Regions from separate parts of the Ectobacillus sp. JY-23 genome, predicted to be linked through region 1. Evidence: a T-box and tRNA genes for the amino acid it is inferred to sense, from the RefSeq annotation. Region 1 holds a T-box; the other holds one or more tRNA genes.
The links. The T-box of region 1 lies ahead of proS (proline--tRNA ligase). A T-box ahead of a tRNA ligase gene usually reads a tRNA of that ligase, here a tRNA-Pro.
Positions count from the first base shown of each region.

Region 2: it has a tRNA-Pro gene. The T-box ahead of proS (proline--tRNA ligase) is inferred to sense a tRNA for this amino acid. The anticodon was not compared.

Region 1 is NZ_CP095462.1:2,800,754-2,808,733, forward strand. Features, by position in the region: gene MUG87_RS14380 (TetR/AcrR family transcriptional regulator) at 69-665, shown strand; gene MUG87_RS14385 (MFS transporter) at 725-1,936, shown strand; gene MUG87_RS14390 (APC family permease) at 3,026-4,330, opposite strand; gene MUG87_RS14395 (MFS transporter) at 4,574-5,851, opposite strand; T-box leader at 6,066-6,286, shown strand; gene proS (proline--tRNA ligase) at 6,349-7,776, shown strand.
Region 2 is NZ_CP095462.1:1,942,108-1,950,087, forward strand. Features, by position in the region: gene MUG87_RS10030 (glucose-1-phosphate adenylyltransferase) at 1-266, opposite strand, end outside; gene glgB (1,4-alpha-glucan branching enzyme) at 241-2,172, opposite strand; gene MUG87_RS10040 (L-lactate dehydrogenase) at 2,690-3,631, opposite strand; tRNA gene MUG87_RS10045 (tRNA-Glu) at 3,885-3,956, opposite strand; tRNA gene MUG87_RS10050 (tRNA-Ser) at 3,958-4,048, opposite strand; tRNA gene MUG87_RS10055 (tRNA-Asn) at 4,052-4,126, opposite strand; tRNA gene MUG87_RS10060 (tRNA-Ile) at 4,147-4,220, opposite strand; tRNA gene MUG87_RS10065 (tRNA-Gly) at 4,222-4,295, opposite strand; tRNA gene MUG87_RS10070 (tRNA-Lys) at 4,304-4,376, opposite strand; tRNA gene MUG87_RS10075 (tRNA-Thr) at 4,552-4,627, opposite strand; tRNA gene MUG87_RS10080 (tRNA-Phe) at 4,652-4,724, opposite strand; tRNA gene MUG87_RS10085 (tRNA-Asp) at 4,729-4,804, opposite strand; tRNA gene MUG87_RS10090 (tRNA-Met) at 4,806-4,882, opposite strand; tRNA gene MUG87_RS10095 (tRNA-Ser) at 4,916-5,008, opposite strand; tRNA gene MUG87_RS10100 (tRNA-Ile) at 5,023-5,099, opposite strand; tRNA gene MUG87_RS10105 (tRNA-Met) at 5,105-5,181, opposite strand; tRNA gene MUG87_RS10110 (tRNA-Ala) at 5,195-5,267, opposite strand; tRNA gene MUG87_RS10115 (tRNA-Pro) at 5,274-5,347, opposite strand; tRNA gene MUG87_RS10120 (tRNA-Arg) at 5,353-5,426, opposite strand; tRNA gene MUG87_RS10125 (tRNA-Leu) at 5,436-5,521, opposite strand; tRNA gene MUG87_RS10130 (tRNA-Gly) at 5,525-5,596, opposite strand; tRNA gene MUG87_RS10135 (tRNA-Leu) at 5,603-5,686, opposite strand; tRNA gene MUG87_RS10140 (tRNA-His) at 5,699-5,771, opposite strand; tRNA gene MUG87_RS10145 (tRNA-Thr) at 5,780-5,855, opposite strand; tRNA gene MUG87_RS10150 (tRNA-Val) at 5,859-5,934, opposite strand; rRNA gene rrf (5S ribosomal RNA) at 5,938-6,053, opposite strand; rRNA gene MUG87_RS10160 (23S ribosomal RNA) at 6,207-7,980, opposite strand, start outside.

The DNA of each region.
Region 1 (7,980 bases):
CTGGTACTTGCGCTTATGTAAAATGTATTTTAAAATTAGACTGAATGGTCGGTTTAGAGGGAGATGCTATGGAACAGAAACGCAGAAAAGATGGAGAACAAGTAAAGCGAGAGATTGCATTACAAACTAAGGAGTTGTTTGCGAGTAAAGGATATGCAGCAACTTCTATGGAAGAGATTTGCGGAGTTACAGGTCGTAGTAAGGGAAGTATTTACTACTATTTCAAAAGTAAAGATGAGTTATTTTTATTTTTAGTGAAGATGCATATACAGGATTGGATGCTAGCATGGGCGGAAAAAGAAGCAACGATTGCGACCAGTACGGAGAAGTTATATGCGCTTGCTGAGCACTTTGCAGAAGACTTTGAGAACCCACTCATGAAAGTAATGGATGAGTTTATTATGAGTCAAGCAGTTAGTCAGGATACGTTACATGACATGCTTATGTGGAACCGTGCATCACATGACATGTATAAAGAACTTATTATAGAGGGCATTGAGCGCGGGGAATTTAAAAACGACCAACCTGAGGATGTTATGTATATTTTGCAAGGAACATTAAGTGGTCTTGGCACATTATATTTCGAGTTAGAGGCTGAACAAGTGAAACGTTTGTATAAAAGAAGCATTGATTTACTACTAACAGGGATTGCTGCAAAAGACTAACATACGGTCTTTTGCTACACAAAATTAGACCGGACAGTCGGTATATAAGGAGGAGACGTATGAAAGAATTATGGCGCAATCAAACCTTTCGAATTATTGTGGGATCGGATTTGCTGCAGCAGCTAGCTATCTGGATTCGGAATATGGCATTGCTATTTTTTATTATGGAACAAACGAATAATGACCCGGTTGCTGTCTCATTATTAACAGTGCTGGAATATGCACCAATTTTTATCTTTTCGTTCATTGGCGGTGCACTTGCAGATCGCTGGAATCCGAAACGCACCATGATTGTTGGTGACTTGTTAAGTGCCGCGTCTATCGCTGGTATTATCTTGCTAATTCAAGCTGGACTGTGGCAATCATTATTTGCTGCTGCATTCATTTCAGCGGTGGTCAGTCAATTTGCGCAGCCTTCAGGAGCTAAAATGTTTAAACGAAACGTGGAAGATGCCCATATTTCTGCGGCGATTGCTATTACACAGAGTTTACAGGCAATTTTTCTCATCGCGGGCCCAGTCATCGGCACACTCGTATATACAAAGCTAGGTGTAATGACCTCTTTATACAGCTTAACCGTGCTGTTCTTGCTATCGGCGCTACTTTTGACAAGATTACCAAAATGGCAAAGAGATGAAGAAATCATCGCACAAGGGTTACTTGCTGATATAAAGGCAGGCTGGAAGTATGTATACACAGCTAAAAGCTTACGATACATGTCAATTTCATTTGCTTTTGTAGGACTTGGTGTAGGTTTGATTCAGCCGCTTGAGGTGTTTCTTGTGACAGAGAGGCTTCAACTTGATAAGGAGGCTGTACAATACCTTTCGGCCGCAGCGGGAGTTGGTTTGTTAGTTGGTGGTGGATTACTTGCGAGTATACAACGAACAAACCAGAAAACGATCTTGCTTGGGGGCATATTGTTTTTGGCGGTGGCCAGTATAGTGGAAGTACTTTCAACTTCTTTTTGGCTCACACTCACAATGCGTTTCTTAAGCGGTGCTTTTCTAGCGGGTGTAAATATTGTAATCGGCACACTTATGATTCAACTTGTAGAGGAGCACATGATTGGTCGCATAAATGGCATTATTACACCTATATTTATGGGCACAATGCTGCTTGGGTCTGCTTTTGCTGGTGTACTAATGGAGGCAACTTCTTTATTTGCTGTTTTCGTCATCTCTGCGGTATGCATTGTGATTTCTGCCGTACCCATTATGGGGATTGTATTCGAAGGTGAAGAGAGAGGAACAGAAGAGATAGGGAGTTAATTCAAAAGTCTTATTTTGAAGAAGTTGAATGGGACACCGCTATTTACTTAATACAAATGAACTTACCCCTAAACGATAAAATTAAGTAATCAAATCGAGTAATTTACTGTGTAAGAGTCGACAATACTGGAAAATCCATGAGGCTCTTCATCTGGTGAGAGATTTATCTTCAAAAAGATGGTAAAAGTAATTTAATACACTGTAAGGACAAAGTGAAAGCTCCCCTCGTGGTTTGTTTGGACAACAATTACGATACGGGAGTTTTCACTTATTTCTACAATAAGAATTATTATCAATAAAAACAAAACTCTACATAGAAGTGATTAAGTTGTAAAGTAGTAGTTACTTTTCCAAAACGCCTTTTTAGCCAAGGAGGCGATATCTTATTGGCAGCGTTTCTCGGTTACATAGCCTGCTGGGTGATTACACATCGCAAAATGTCCGTGTAGAAAAAAGCTTCAAAAGAAAGAGGAGGTCTTAGGGAGTATAAAGGACTATTTCAGACATCCTGTTTTTGTTAGATTAGCTGCAGCAAGAAATGGCAGTATTAAAAGCGTCTTTAGGAATATACATAACCCCATTTTCAACCTTATAAGGAATCTTATTTTTCTTCAGTAACTTAGTATTAGCAATTTCAGGGGAATCGGTCCATTGGATATATTCACCTGTATATGGACGGCAGGCTGCCACGCATAAAACGAGAGTTATACATAAAACAGATACAAAAGTTTTCCTCAAAAACAGCACCTCTTCTTTGACATGAACTATTCAAACAGCAATCAAAAGTGTAAGAACGGCTTACAGTGCATGTACTTCTCTTAAGTACTGTAGCTACATCTTTTCCATTCTTTAATAGCATCCAGTTCTGCAGGTGTAAATAGTTTTTGTGTCTCTATTCTTGGATTTAAGATAACGACAGTATTTTCTAAATGATGTAAGAAATCTAGTGCATTTGTTGTAAGTAAATATCAAGATTTTCTTTCATATATGCTTACCTCCGTGGTTGCCGATAGCTTCTTTTATATATAGCGAAATTGATTATGTTTTTGTGAAAAAATTGAAAAGGATTTCCCCGCTCGGGGGAAATCCTTATTCAAAATGAAACGTTGGAATATTAATCTTCTTCATCTTCCTTACATATAACAGGTACAACGCGCCAATCATGGACCAAGAAAGTCCAAGTATCAGCGAGGTTGCTTCTAGGCTTGTCCATAGGAAAAAGATGAACACACTACCAAGCAGCGGTGCAATTAGAAAACGGACCGTATCCCATGCAGAACGTCGTTTTTGTTTTACATAATAATGCATGATGACTGAAATGTTAACGGCGCTAAAGGCTGTAAGTGCGCCGAAGTTAATTAAAGACGCAGCCATCTCCAGACTTAACAAAACAGCAGTAAGTGATAAAACACCGATCAGGATAATGTTCCACATCGGTGTTTTTGTTCGCGGATGTACGTAGCTGAAGATACGCTTCGGCAAAAAGCCATCGCGGCTAATCGCGAACAAAAGACGAGATGCGCTCATATGAGAAGCTAGTCCTGAGGCAATTGTCGAGGTTAACGCGGCTGCGACGAACACAGATTGAAACAATGTCCCACCGATTTTATAAGCAATCTCAGCAGAAGCACCTTCTACATCGCTAAACATGGCAGCGCTTGGGAACAAAATTTGCGCAAAGAAAGAAACGGTAATAAATAATAAGCCCCCGGTTAAGGCGATAATTAAAATCCCTTTTGGAATCGTCTTTTTTGGTTCAATTGTTTCCTCAGACAGAGTGGTAACTGCGTCAAATCCTAGAAACGAAAAGCATAGAATGGAGGCGCCTGCGAACAGTACTCCTACCGAAACATTGTCTGTAAATGGCGCAGTTGACCATTGAGCATATGACTGCCCAGCGCTTAGCAGGATAAATAAAATAGCGGTAATGACCTGAAACAACACCAATACAGCACCAAAAGAAACCGTGAGCTGAACGCTGAAAATATTAAAAACAGTTAAAATAAGTACAAAGCCTACAATCCAAATCCACCCTGGTACATCGGGGAAAATTGCACTTAAATAAATAGCTGTTAAAAGAGCATTAATCATTGGTAGAAATAAATAGTCTAGTATAGCGGCCCAGCCCACTAAAAAGCCAACATTGCTATTAATGGATTGCTGGGCGTACGTGTAGGCAGAACCAGCCCCAGGAAACGCTTTTACCATATGGCCATAGCTAAGGGCGGTAAATAAAATGGCGATTAATGTTACTGTATAGGCAGCTGGAACATGTCCATCCGTCACCTCGGTTACAATACCAAACGTATCAAATACCGCCATCGGTGCCATATAACCAAGACCGATCGCGATAATATGCCATAGTTTTAATCTTCTTTCTAGTATATCTTTCAACTTTCTTTTCACTTCCCTTCATGATGATAGAAAAAGTATACGAGAAATTGAAGGAGAGGGAAAGAGTGTTTATGAAAAATAATGAATAGATATGAAAGGTTGTTTTTTAGATGGGAGAGAAGAACGGGCGATGTGTAGTTGCGGTTAGCGCTAAAGAGGTACACGTGCTGGATGCTTGTTAATCTGTTCCTAATACGGTAGAGCAGTTATAAGAATAACAGAAGGGGGACATATCCCCTTCTGTTATAGCGGTAATGAATTTGAATTGGTATGCTGCTCTGTTTGTGGTACGCGGATAAGTAATACAAATCCGATGATAAACAGCACGACTACGCTCAATACGCCGGCATTGGTACTGCCGGTCATCTGTGTGACAATGCCTGTTAGCAAAGGCCCCATTACAGCGGCGAAGCGCCCGAAGATATTGTAGAAGCCAAAAAATTCATTTGATTTTTCCTTTGGCACTAGCTTAGCGAAGTAGGAGCGGCTCAGCGCTTGAATACCGCCTTGTGATGTGCCGACAAGGAGCGCCAAAATCCAAAAATCAAGAGTTGTTGTGACGAAGTAAGCATAGATACATAATATCGTATACATTCCGATTGCTACATACAGCATCGTTTTACCTGGAAATCTCGCGGCGAGGCGACCGTATAGCCAAGCAAAAGGGAAGGCGACAATTTGGGTAATGAGTAGGATTAATAATAAATCAGTTGCACCAATGCCTAAGTCAGCTCCGTACGTAGACGCCATTTTAATAATCGTACTGACGCCATCGATATAGAAAAAATAGGCTAATAGAAACATAAATAAAACTTTATGCTGCTTGATATTGCGAAAGGTATCAAATAGACGCTTAAAACTGTTTTGAATGACATTCGGTTCTCTTTCGATATAGTAAACCTGTTTTACATTGCGAAGCATTGGGATGGTGAATACGACCCACCAAATAGCGGTGATGACAAAGGAGAGCTGACATGCTGCTGCAAATGATAATGGTAATGTACCATTTTGAGAGAGAAAAATAAGAGCCATAGATAGCAGAAATGGAATGGTACTGCCGATGTAGCCAAGCGCAAAACCGTTGGCTGAAATTTTATCCATTCGCTGCTCAGACGTTACGTCTACAAGATAGGCATCGTAAAACACATTAGCGCCAGAAAAGCCGATAGCGGTGAGTGTATAAATGCATAAAAGCCACATCCACTGATCGCTTGGTACGAGGGCAAGGGCAGCGGTGAATACAACACCTAAACCAAAGAAAAAGCTAAAAAACCGCTCCTTCAAGCCTTTATAGTCGGCAATTGTACCGAGGACAGGAGCCATTAGAGCAATTAAAAACGTTGCGAATGAGTTGGCGTACCCCCAGAAGGCAGTAGAGGTAGAAGCTTTCATTCCCGCACCCTCTGCGACCATTTTAAAATATAAAGGCAAAATCGTTGTCGTAATGGCTAAAGAGTAGGCGGAGTTGGCCCAATCGTAAAACATCCAGCTTTTTTCCTGTTTTGTTAGTTTCACTAGCATTCCCCTCCTTTAGTTTATTGTATAGCGATGTAGTTGTTTTTATCTGAATATTTATAAAAATAAAACATACTACTTATTTTACAGCATTTTTATATTATTTCAGAAAAAATGGAAGAAACTTAACGTATATTTTACTTAACGAAAATATCTTCTAAAGAATGTTTTTTCCTTGTATCTCGGTTATACTTATTGTAAAATGATTGAAAATTACAGCAAACAGACAGTGAAGAGGAGTAGTAAACGCAAGGCCCCTTTTTAGCAGAGAGAGAATTCGGCGGCTGAAAGATTCTCAAAAAGGATGCGTTGAACCAGCCTTGGAGTCCTGCACCGAAATAATAGTAGGCTGCAGCGGGATAAGACCGTTATCTGACTTGAGGGTATATAGTGATTTATATAAATCAGGGTGGTACCGCCGACACAAGCTCGGTCCCTATTGTGGGATGGGGCTTTTTTGTATCCCCAAAGGTCTAGATAAAATATTAAGGAGGTTTCAGAGGATGAAAGATCAAGTAAAAGAAATCACATCTATGGAAGAAGACTTTGCCCAGTGGTATACGGATATTGTGAAGAAGGCAGAGCTCGTTGATTATTCAAGTGTAAAGGGTTGTATGATTTTGCGTCCGTACGGGTACGCAATTTGGGAGAACATCCAGCGCGTCATGGATGAACGCTTAAAGGAAAAAGGACATGAAAATGTGTATATGCCAATGTTCATCCCAGAGAGCCTGCTGCAAAAGGAGAAGGACCATGTGGAAGGCTTTGCGCCTGAAGTAGCCTGGGTGACGCATGGCGGAGAAGAAAAGCTTGCGGAGCGTCTTTGTGTACGTCCAACATCGGAAACGTTATTTTGTGAGCATTTCTCTAAGATTGTGCAGTCCTATAATGATTTACCGAAATTGTACAATCAATGGTGTTCCGTCGTACGTTGGGAAAAGACAACACGTCCGTTTCTGCGTACAACAGAATTCTTGTGGCAGGAGGGTCATACTGTTCATGCGACGGCTGAAGAGTCACATGCGGAAACAATTGATATTTTAAATCTATATGCATGGTTTTGTGAGGAATATTTAGCGATTCCAGTTGTAAAAGGACAAAAAACAGAGAAAGAAAAGTTTGCCGGTGCTAAAGCTACATATACCATTGAAAGCTTGATGCACGATGGTAAAGCACTTCAAACAGCTACGTCTCATAACTTCGGAACCAACTTTACCGAAGCATTTGATATTAAATATTTAAACAAAAATGGCAGATGGGAGCATGCGCATCAAACCTCTTGGGGTATGACAACACGCACAATTGGTGCAATGATTATGGTGCACGGTGATAATAATGGCTTGGTGCTGCCACCAAAAATTGCACCTACACAGGTTATCATTATCCCGATTGCCCAGCATAAGGAAGGTGTGCTCGAAAAAGCGGCAGCGCTGCAGGAGCGTATTGCTAAGGTAGCACGCGTGAAAATGGACGCGGGCAGCAAATCGCCAGGCTGGAAGTTTAATGAGTATGAAATGAAGGGTGTTCCAATTCGTGTCGAAATCGGACCAAAAGACATCGAAAACAATCAAGCAGTCCTCGTTCGCCGCGATACGAAGCAAAAGGAAATTGTAACGCTAGATGCACTAGAGACGCGCATTACCGAGCTCCTTCACGACATTCATCAATCCATGTTTGCTCGTGCAAAGGCTGCGCGCGATGAAAAAACATACGTCGCTCATTCTATGGAAGACATGCAGAAGATCGCAGATGAAAAGCAAGGCTTTATCCAAGCAATGTGGTGCGGTGCATTAGCATGTGAAGAACGCTTAAAAGAAGAAGTCGGTGTAACATCAAGGTGTATTCCATTTGAGCAGGTTCAGCATACAACGTCTTGCGTATGCTGTGGTAAAGAAGCAAAGCACATGGTTTACTGGGGAAAAGCATACTAAGTAAAAATCGAGAAGAACGAGCCAGAACAGTTATTTCCCTGCGCATGGTCTTACAAAGCACGAGTGCATCATAAGTCCTAACCGCAACAATATACCGCCTGTTCTTCTCTCTCGCCTAAAAAGTCCAGGTTTTTATCTTTTCTTCACAAATATATTGTGAAAGACAATTTTTGTAATGTATAATATAGGCTATCATTAGTACGT
Region 2 (7,980 bases), 860 kb from region 1:
ACGCCGGAGGATTCTGCGTATGGAGGGAGCACGGTTATGCCGCCGTTGTTGCGGTCAAGATCCCAAGCGCTGCCGATACCAATATAAGAATGCAGGAAAAGAGGCTGATACTGCGTAAGCACACCAACTGTTTCGATGCCGGAGTTGGTGCAATTGCTTAATGTGAAGTCGATGATGCGATATTTACCGCCAAAGGAAACAGCGGGCTTTGCTAAATTTTGGGTAAGGGCACTTAAACGACTACCTTTTCCCCCTGCTAACAACATTGCTACGCACTTCTTTTTTTGTACCATTGCTTTTGTTCCCCTTTCTTGTTTTCACCGGTCGTAAAATGGACACCCCAAACGGCGGAATCGTCATCTCGACATAGGCTTCTTGATTGTGATAAGGACGTAATACAGCTTTTAACTTTTTATTAACTTGACCGGAACCTCCGTACTCCACGCTGTCACTATTTAAGATTTCATTATAATTTGCGTGCGGCGGCACTCCGACTTTATAGTCGTGGTATACATGCTCCGTAAAGTTACAGACAATCACAAGCATATCTTCTTCCTTTTTTCCTTTGCGAATGAACGAGAAGATACTTTGCTCCCGGTTGTCCGCATCAATCCATGAGAAGCCCTCCATATCATGATCAAGCTCCCAAAGCGCCTTAGAACGTTTATAAATACTCATTAAATCCTTAAAGTATACCTGCATAAGTCGATGTGACTCAAACTCCTGCAGCATCCAATCTAAGTCCTCAAGATCCTTCCATTCATCAAACTGGCCAAACTCACCGCCCATAAACAGTAGCTTCTTGCCAGGATGCCCGATAAAATAACCATATAATAGGCGTAGCTGCGCAAACTTGCGCCAATAATCGCCTGGCATCTTATTCAGCAACGATTTCTTACCATGTACCACTTCATCATGCGATAAAGGCAAAATGAAGTTTTCCGAGTAGGCATACAACAACGAAAACGTTACCTTATCATGAATGTGCTTTCGATACTCCGGCTCACATTCCATGTATGTTAACATATCGTTCATCCAGCCCATATTCCATTTATAATTAAATCCAAGTCCTCCCTCATGAACAGGCGCTGTCACAAGCGGCCAATCCGTGGAGTCCTCTGCCATCATCAAGACATGTGGATCTGCTGCGAATACTGCTGTATTTAGCTTCTGTAAAAATGAAACCGCATGTTCATTTTTCTCATGCTGCCCCTCTTTGTTCCAGTACAGCATATTGGCAACCGCATCCACACGGAATCCATCAATGTGATACGTCTTCATCCAATACAGCGCATTGGAAATGAGGAAGCTCTGTACCTCGGGCTTGCCTAAATCAAAGTTGGCCGTCCCCCATATTGCATTTTCCCTAACTTGTTCATCTGCATATTCAAACGTTGGCTCGCCATCGAACATATAGAGACCGTGCGCATCCTTGCAGTAATGACCTGGCACCCAATCAAGCAGGACACCAAGACCATTTTGATGACATTGGTCGATAAAATACATAAGATCTTCAGGCTTACCATAGCGGCTTGTCGGAGCATAATAGCCGGTGCCCTGATAGCCCCAAGAACGATCGTACGGATGCTCGATTAACGGCATAATCTCAATGTGAGTAAATTGATGACTCAGCACATACGGAATTAATTCATCCGCCATTTCCCGGTACGTATAGAACGAGCCGTCCTCTTTCTTTTTCCAAGAACCAAAGTGAAGCTCATATATAGTTACAGGTTCCTCGTAGATGGACTTTCTTTTCTTGCTGCGGATCCATTTTTGATCATTCCAAGCATAAGGTGCACTTTGATAGACAATAGAAGCAGTTTGGGGCCGAACCTCCGCATAGCGTGCGTATGGGTCTGCCTTCAAAATTACATCGCCTCGACTTGTCTCAATCGCATATTTGTACAATGTCATATGTCCAACGGCAGGAATAAACAACGACCATACACCCTCGTTATTTAGCTTCTCCATCGCATACTCACCGCCCCTCCAATCATTGAAATCACCAACGACTGAAACAGAAATCGCATGCGGCGCCCACACGGTAAAACGTGTTCCCGCTATGCCATTCTCTTGCGTCACATGTGCGCCAAACGTTTCCTCAGACGCATACAAACTTCCCTCATGAAACAAATGTAAATCATACTCTGTCGGATGTGTCACAATCATCACTCTCACCTCACAAAACAAACATAATTATCTAACTCGTTATTATCATTCTACAAAAATATTAAGAATCCTTCTAAAAAACAAAAAATTATACGGTTTTTCGTGAAAAACTTACTAGAAACAATAACTTTTCGACAATAAACATCAAATTTTGACGAATATTAAAATGTAAACGCTTTATTCTAAAATAGTGTTATATTATTTTGATTAATCAGAAAATAAGTAATCCTTGATGCTCATTCATGACATACTTTTTCGTGCAAAAATGTTTGTCGAAAAGAAGGTGCTGGTTTTAATGATAGGTGAATTTTGTAAAGAAGAAGTAGCTGTGAGGAAAATTGTTTGTAAAAAACACTCGAGGAGCGGGTGTTTGGTTTGAGGAAAATATGTATGGAAGTTTTCTGTTGTTATTGTAGCATGTCAATTCATTCTTCTTAACCAAGAAAGTTTCTTTTTGGTAAAAATAAAGGAAGAAGGCTATCGCCTTCTCCTTCCAACAAGCCATTATACATTAAACCTACAACACCGGTGCCATCGTTTCCTTCAATACCTTCACAGAATGCTCAAATTTTCCTTGTTCTTCCTCATTCAACTCCAGCTCCATAATCTCTCGAATACCACTTCGATTAATGATGGCCGGAACACCGATATATACATTTTGCTGACCGTATTCTCCTTCAAGATACGCAGACACTGTCAAAATACAGTTTTCATTATTTAAAATTGCTTTTGTTACGCGAGCGAGAGACATCCCAATCCCATAGTATGTGGAGCCTTTACGATTAATAATATGATACGCTGCATCGCGCACATTTACGAAAATATCATCCAATTCGTCCTGTCTGTAGTCTGGGTCTTCTAAAAACTTTTCTAATTTACGTACACCAATGGAAGCATGGCTCCATACCGGTAGCTCTGTATCGCCATGTTCACCGATAATATAGGCATGCACGTTTCGAGCGTCTACCTCAAAGTATTCACTCAGCATATAGCGGAAGCGCGCTGTATCTAAAGTTGTACCAGAACCGATAACACGCTCTTTCGGCAGACCAGATTCCTTCCAGGTTACGTATGTTAAAATGTCAACAGGGTTTGTCGCGACTAAAAAGATGCCGTCAAAGCCGCTGTCCATGACGCCGCGTACAATTTGCTTAAAGATTTTTGTGTTTTTTTCAACGAGATCTAATCGAGTTTCACCTGGTTTTTGTGGAAGACCTGCGGTAATAACGACAAGGTCTGCGTCTTTACAATCTGCATAGCTACCGTCCCAAATTTTTGTTGGAGACGGGGCGAATGGAATACCGTGCTTTAAGTCCATCGCTTCCCCTTCAGCTTTTGCTTCGTTGACATCCACTAACACCAATTCTTCGGCAATGCCTTGGTTTAACATCGCATACGCATAGCTGCAGCCTACTGCTCCTGTACCAATTAACACTACACGATTAATGTTTTCTCTCATTGTCACTCGCTCTCCTTTGTTCGGTGCGTATTTGTATTAAGTATATGTGCATCATTGCTGTTTACATTTATATTGTAGCACGTTAAGTTTGTGAATCAATTCACATATATGATTAATTTGTGAACTTTTTCACATAAGATTATAGAAAGAAAGGTTTTATAAACAATGAGGGTTGTAAAAGGTTAATCTCCTCATCCATCTAAAAATATAAAACAAAAAACGCCAGCGACTCTATTCGCTGACGTTTTCAGTATGACCCGTACGGGATTCGAACCCGTGTTACCGCCGTGAAAGGGCGGTGTCTTAACCACTTGACCAACGGGCCGTGGCAGAGAAGAAGGGATTCGAACCCTCGCACCGCTATCGCGATCTACTCCCTTAGCAGGGGAGCCCCTTGAGCCACTTGGGTACTTCTCTATATGGCTCCGCAAGTAGGATTCGAACCTACGACCTATCGGTTAACAGCCGATTGCTCTACCGCTGAGCTATTGCGGAATAATCAATTATATTAAAAATGGGCCTAAATGGACTCGAACCATCGACCTCACGCTTATCAGGCGTGCGCTCTAACCAGCTGAGCTATAGGCCCTTGGAGCGGGTGATGAGAATCGAACTCACGACCAGAGCTTGGAAGGCTCTTGTTTTACCACTAAACTACACCCGCATGAAATGTGAGCCATGAAGGACTCGAACCTTCGACCCTCTGATTAAAAGTCAGATGCTCTACCGACTGAGCTAATGGCTCATAACAATAAAAGAATTTATACAAGGGTTATACCTTTGTATATGACGTCCTCATCTCAGTAAGCTTATTCAAGTCGCAGCTCGATGAGTACGCTGTAGTCTATGCTACGAAGCTTATTCGATCGTGCTCTACCGACTGAGCTAATGGCTAACGATGATGTTGCTTTATAAACAAATGGTGCCGGCTAGAGGACTTGAACCCCCAACCTACTGATTACAAGTCAGTTGCTCTGCCAATTGAGCTAAGCCGGCATCAAATCTTTATAAAATAAGAAGTGGCTCGGGACGGAATCGAACCGCCGACACGAGGATTTTCAGTCCTCTGCTCTACCGACTGAGCTACCGAGCCAAAATGGCGGTCCCGACCGGGATCGAACCGGCGATCTCCTGCGTGACAGGCAGGCATGTTAACCGCTACACCACGGGACCTTGGTTGCGGGGACAGGATTTGAACCTGCGACCTTCGGGTTATGAGCCCGACGAGCTACCGGACTGCTCCACCCCGCGACGATAATTCATTCTATTTGCTTCATAAAATAATGGCGGAGGAAGAGGGATTCGAACCCCCGCGCGGCTTTCACCGCCTGTCGGTTTTCAAGACCGATCCCTTCAGCCAGACTTGGGTATTCCTCCATGATATGAAGCTTTGGTGGACCTTGTAGGACTCGAACCTACGACCGGACGGTTATGAGCCGTCTGCTCTAACCAGCTGAGCTAAAGGTCCTTTTATGGTAGCGGCGGAGGGGATCGAACCCCCGACCTTACGGGTATGAACCGTACGCTCTAGCCAGCTGAGCTACACCGCCATCATAATAAAAGTGGAGCCTAGCGGGATCGAACCGCTGACCTCCTGCGTGCAAGGCAGGCGCTCTCCCAGCTGAGCTAAGGCCCCATGAAATCGGGAAGACAGGATTTGAACCTGCGACCCCCTGGTCCCAAACCAGGTGCTCTACCAAGCTGAGCCACTTCCCGTATAACGCGCCCGAAAGGATTCGAACCCATAACCTTCTGATCCGTAGTCAGATGCTCTATCCAATTGAGCTACGGGCGCATATTTAAGTGCCGAGGACCGGAATCGAACCGGTACGGTAGTCACCTACCGCAGGATTTTAAGTCCTGTGCGTCTGCCAGTTCCGCCACCCCGGCATAAGCGGAAGACGGGATTCGAACCCGCGACCCCAACCTTGGCAAGGTTGTATTCTACCACTGAACTACTTCCGCATATATTGGTGCGGGTGAAGGGACTCGAACCCCCACGCCAAAGGCGCCAGATCCTAAGTCTGGTGCGTCTGCCAATTCCGCCACACCCGCAATATTTAAAAGGGCGATCGATGGGAATCGAACCCACGAATGTCGGAGCCACAATCCGATGCGTTAACCACTTCGCCACGACCGCCATAAATCTGGTGCCGGCTAGAGGACTTGAACCCCCAACCTACTGATTACAAGTCAGTTGCTCTGCCAATTGAGCTAAGCCGGCATATGGTGGAGGATGACGGGATCGAACCGCCGACCCCCTGCTTGTAAGGCAGGTGCTCTCCCAGCTGAGCTAATCCTCCATTGCCTAGCGACGTCCTACTCTCACAGGGACAAGGTCCCAACTACCCTCGGCGCAAAAGAGCTTAACTTCCGTGTTCGGTATGGGAACGGGTGTGACCTCTTTGCCATCATCACTAGACTTTTTTTAGAGACAATCATTATTATAATGATTTCTCATGAGATGTCAACATGTTTTTTTAAAGAGCTACGCTCTTTTGAAGGCATGTTCCTTCAAAACTGGATAACAAGTGCATAATCTAGCTCCAGCTCGCTAAACGCTCGCTTCTGCTTTTTGGTTAAGCCCTCGATCGATTAGTATCAGTCAGCTCCACACGTCGCCGCGCTTCCACCTCTGACCTATCAACCTGATCATCTTTCAGGGATCTTACTAGCTTGACGCTATGGGAAATCTCATCTTGAGGGGGGCTTCATGCTTAGATGCTTTCAGCACTTATCCCGTCCGCACATAGCTACCCAGCGATGCCCTTGGCAGAACAACTGGTACACCAGCGGTGCGTCCATCCCGGTCCTCTCGTACTAAGGACAGCTCCTCTCAAATTTCCTGCGCCCGCGACGGATAGGGACCGAACTGTCTCACGACGTTCTGAACCCAGCTCGCGTACCGCTTTAATGGGCGAACAGCCCAACCCTTGGGACCGACTACAGCCCCAGGATGCGATGAGCCGACATCGAGGTGCCAAACCTCCCCGTCGATGTGGACTCTTGGGGGAGATAAGCCTGTTATCCCCGGGGTAGCTTTTATCCGTTGAGCGATGGCCCTTCCATGCGGAACCACCGGATCACTAAGCCCGACTTTCGTCCCTGCTCGACTTGTAGGTCTCGCAGTCAAGCTCCCTTATGCCTTTACACTCTTCGAATGATTTCCAACCATTCTGAGGGAACCTTTGGGCGCCTCCGTTACATTTTAGGAGGCGACCGCCCCAGTCAAACTGCCCACCTGACACTGTCTCCCGCCCCGATGTAGGGGCGCGGGTTAGAACTTCAATACAGCCAGGGTAGTATCCCACCGACGCCTCCACCGAAGCTGGCGCTCCGGGTTCATAGGCTCCTACCTATCCTGTACAAGCTGTACCAAAATTCAATATCAGGCTACAGTAAAGCTCCACGGGGTCTTTCCGTCCTGTCGCGGGTAACCTGCATCTTCACAGGTACTATAATTTCACCGAGTCTCTGGTTGAGACAGTGCCCAAATCGTTACACCTTTCGTGCGGGTCGGAACTTACCCGACAAGGAATTTCGCTACCTTAGGACCGTTATAGTTACGGCCGCCGTTTACTGGGGCTTCGGTTCAAAGCTTCGCTTGCGCTAACCTCTCCCCTTAACCTTCCAGCACCGGGCAGGTGTCAGCCCCTATACTTCGCCTTGCGGCTTCGCAGAGACCTGTGTTTTTGCTAAACAGTCGCTTGGGCCTTTTCACTGCGGCTCTCGCTAGAGAGCACCCCTTCTCCCGAAGTTACGGGGTCATTTTGCCGAGTTCCTTAACCAGAGTTCTCTCGCACACCTTAGGATTCTCTCCTCGCCTACCTGTGTCGGTTTGCGGTACAGGCACCTTTTACCTCGCTAGAAGCTTTTCTTGGCAGTGTGGAATCAGAGAGTTCGCCCATACGGGCTTCCCCATCACAGCTCAGCCAGCTTACGATGAGCGGATTTGCCTACTCATCAGCCTAACTGCTTAGACGCACGCGACCAGCGGTGCGCATCTCCTATCCTCCTGCGTCCCTCCATTGCTCAAACGGTAAAGAGGTGGTACAGGAATATCAACCTGTTGTCCATCGCCTACGCCTGTCGGCCTCGGCTTAGGTCCTGACTAACCCTGAGCGGACGAGCCTTCCTCAGGAAACCTTAGGCATACGGTGGATGGGATTCTCACCCATCTTTCGCTACTCATACCGGCATTCTCACTTCTAAGCGCTCCACCAGTCCTTACGGTCTGACTTCACAGCCCTTAGAACGCTCCCCTACCACTGATACCATCGGTATCAATCTGCAGCTTCGGTAGTATGTTTAGCCCCGGTACATTTTCGGCGCAGAGTCACTCGACTAGT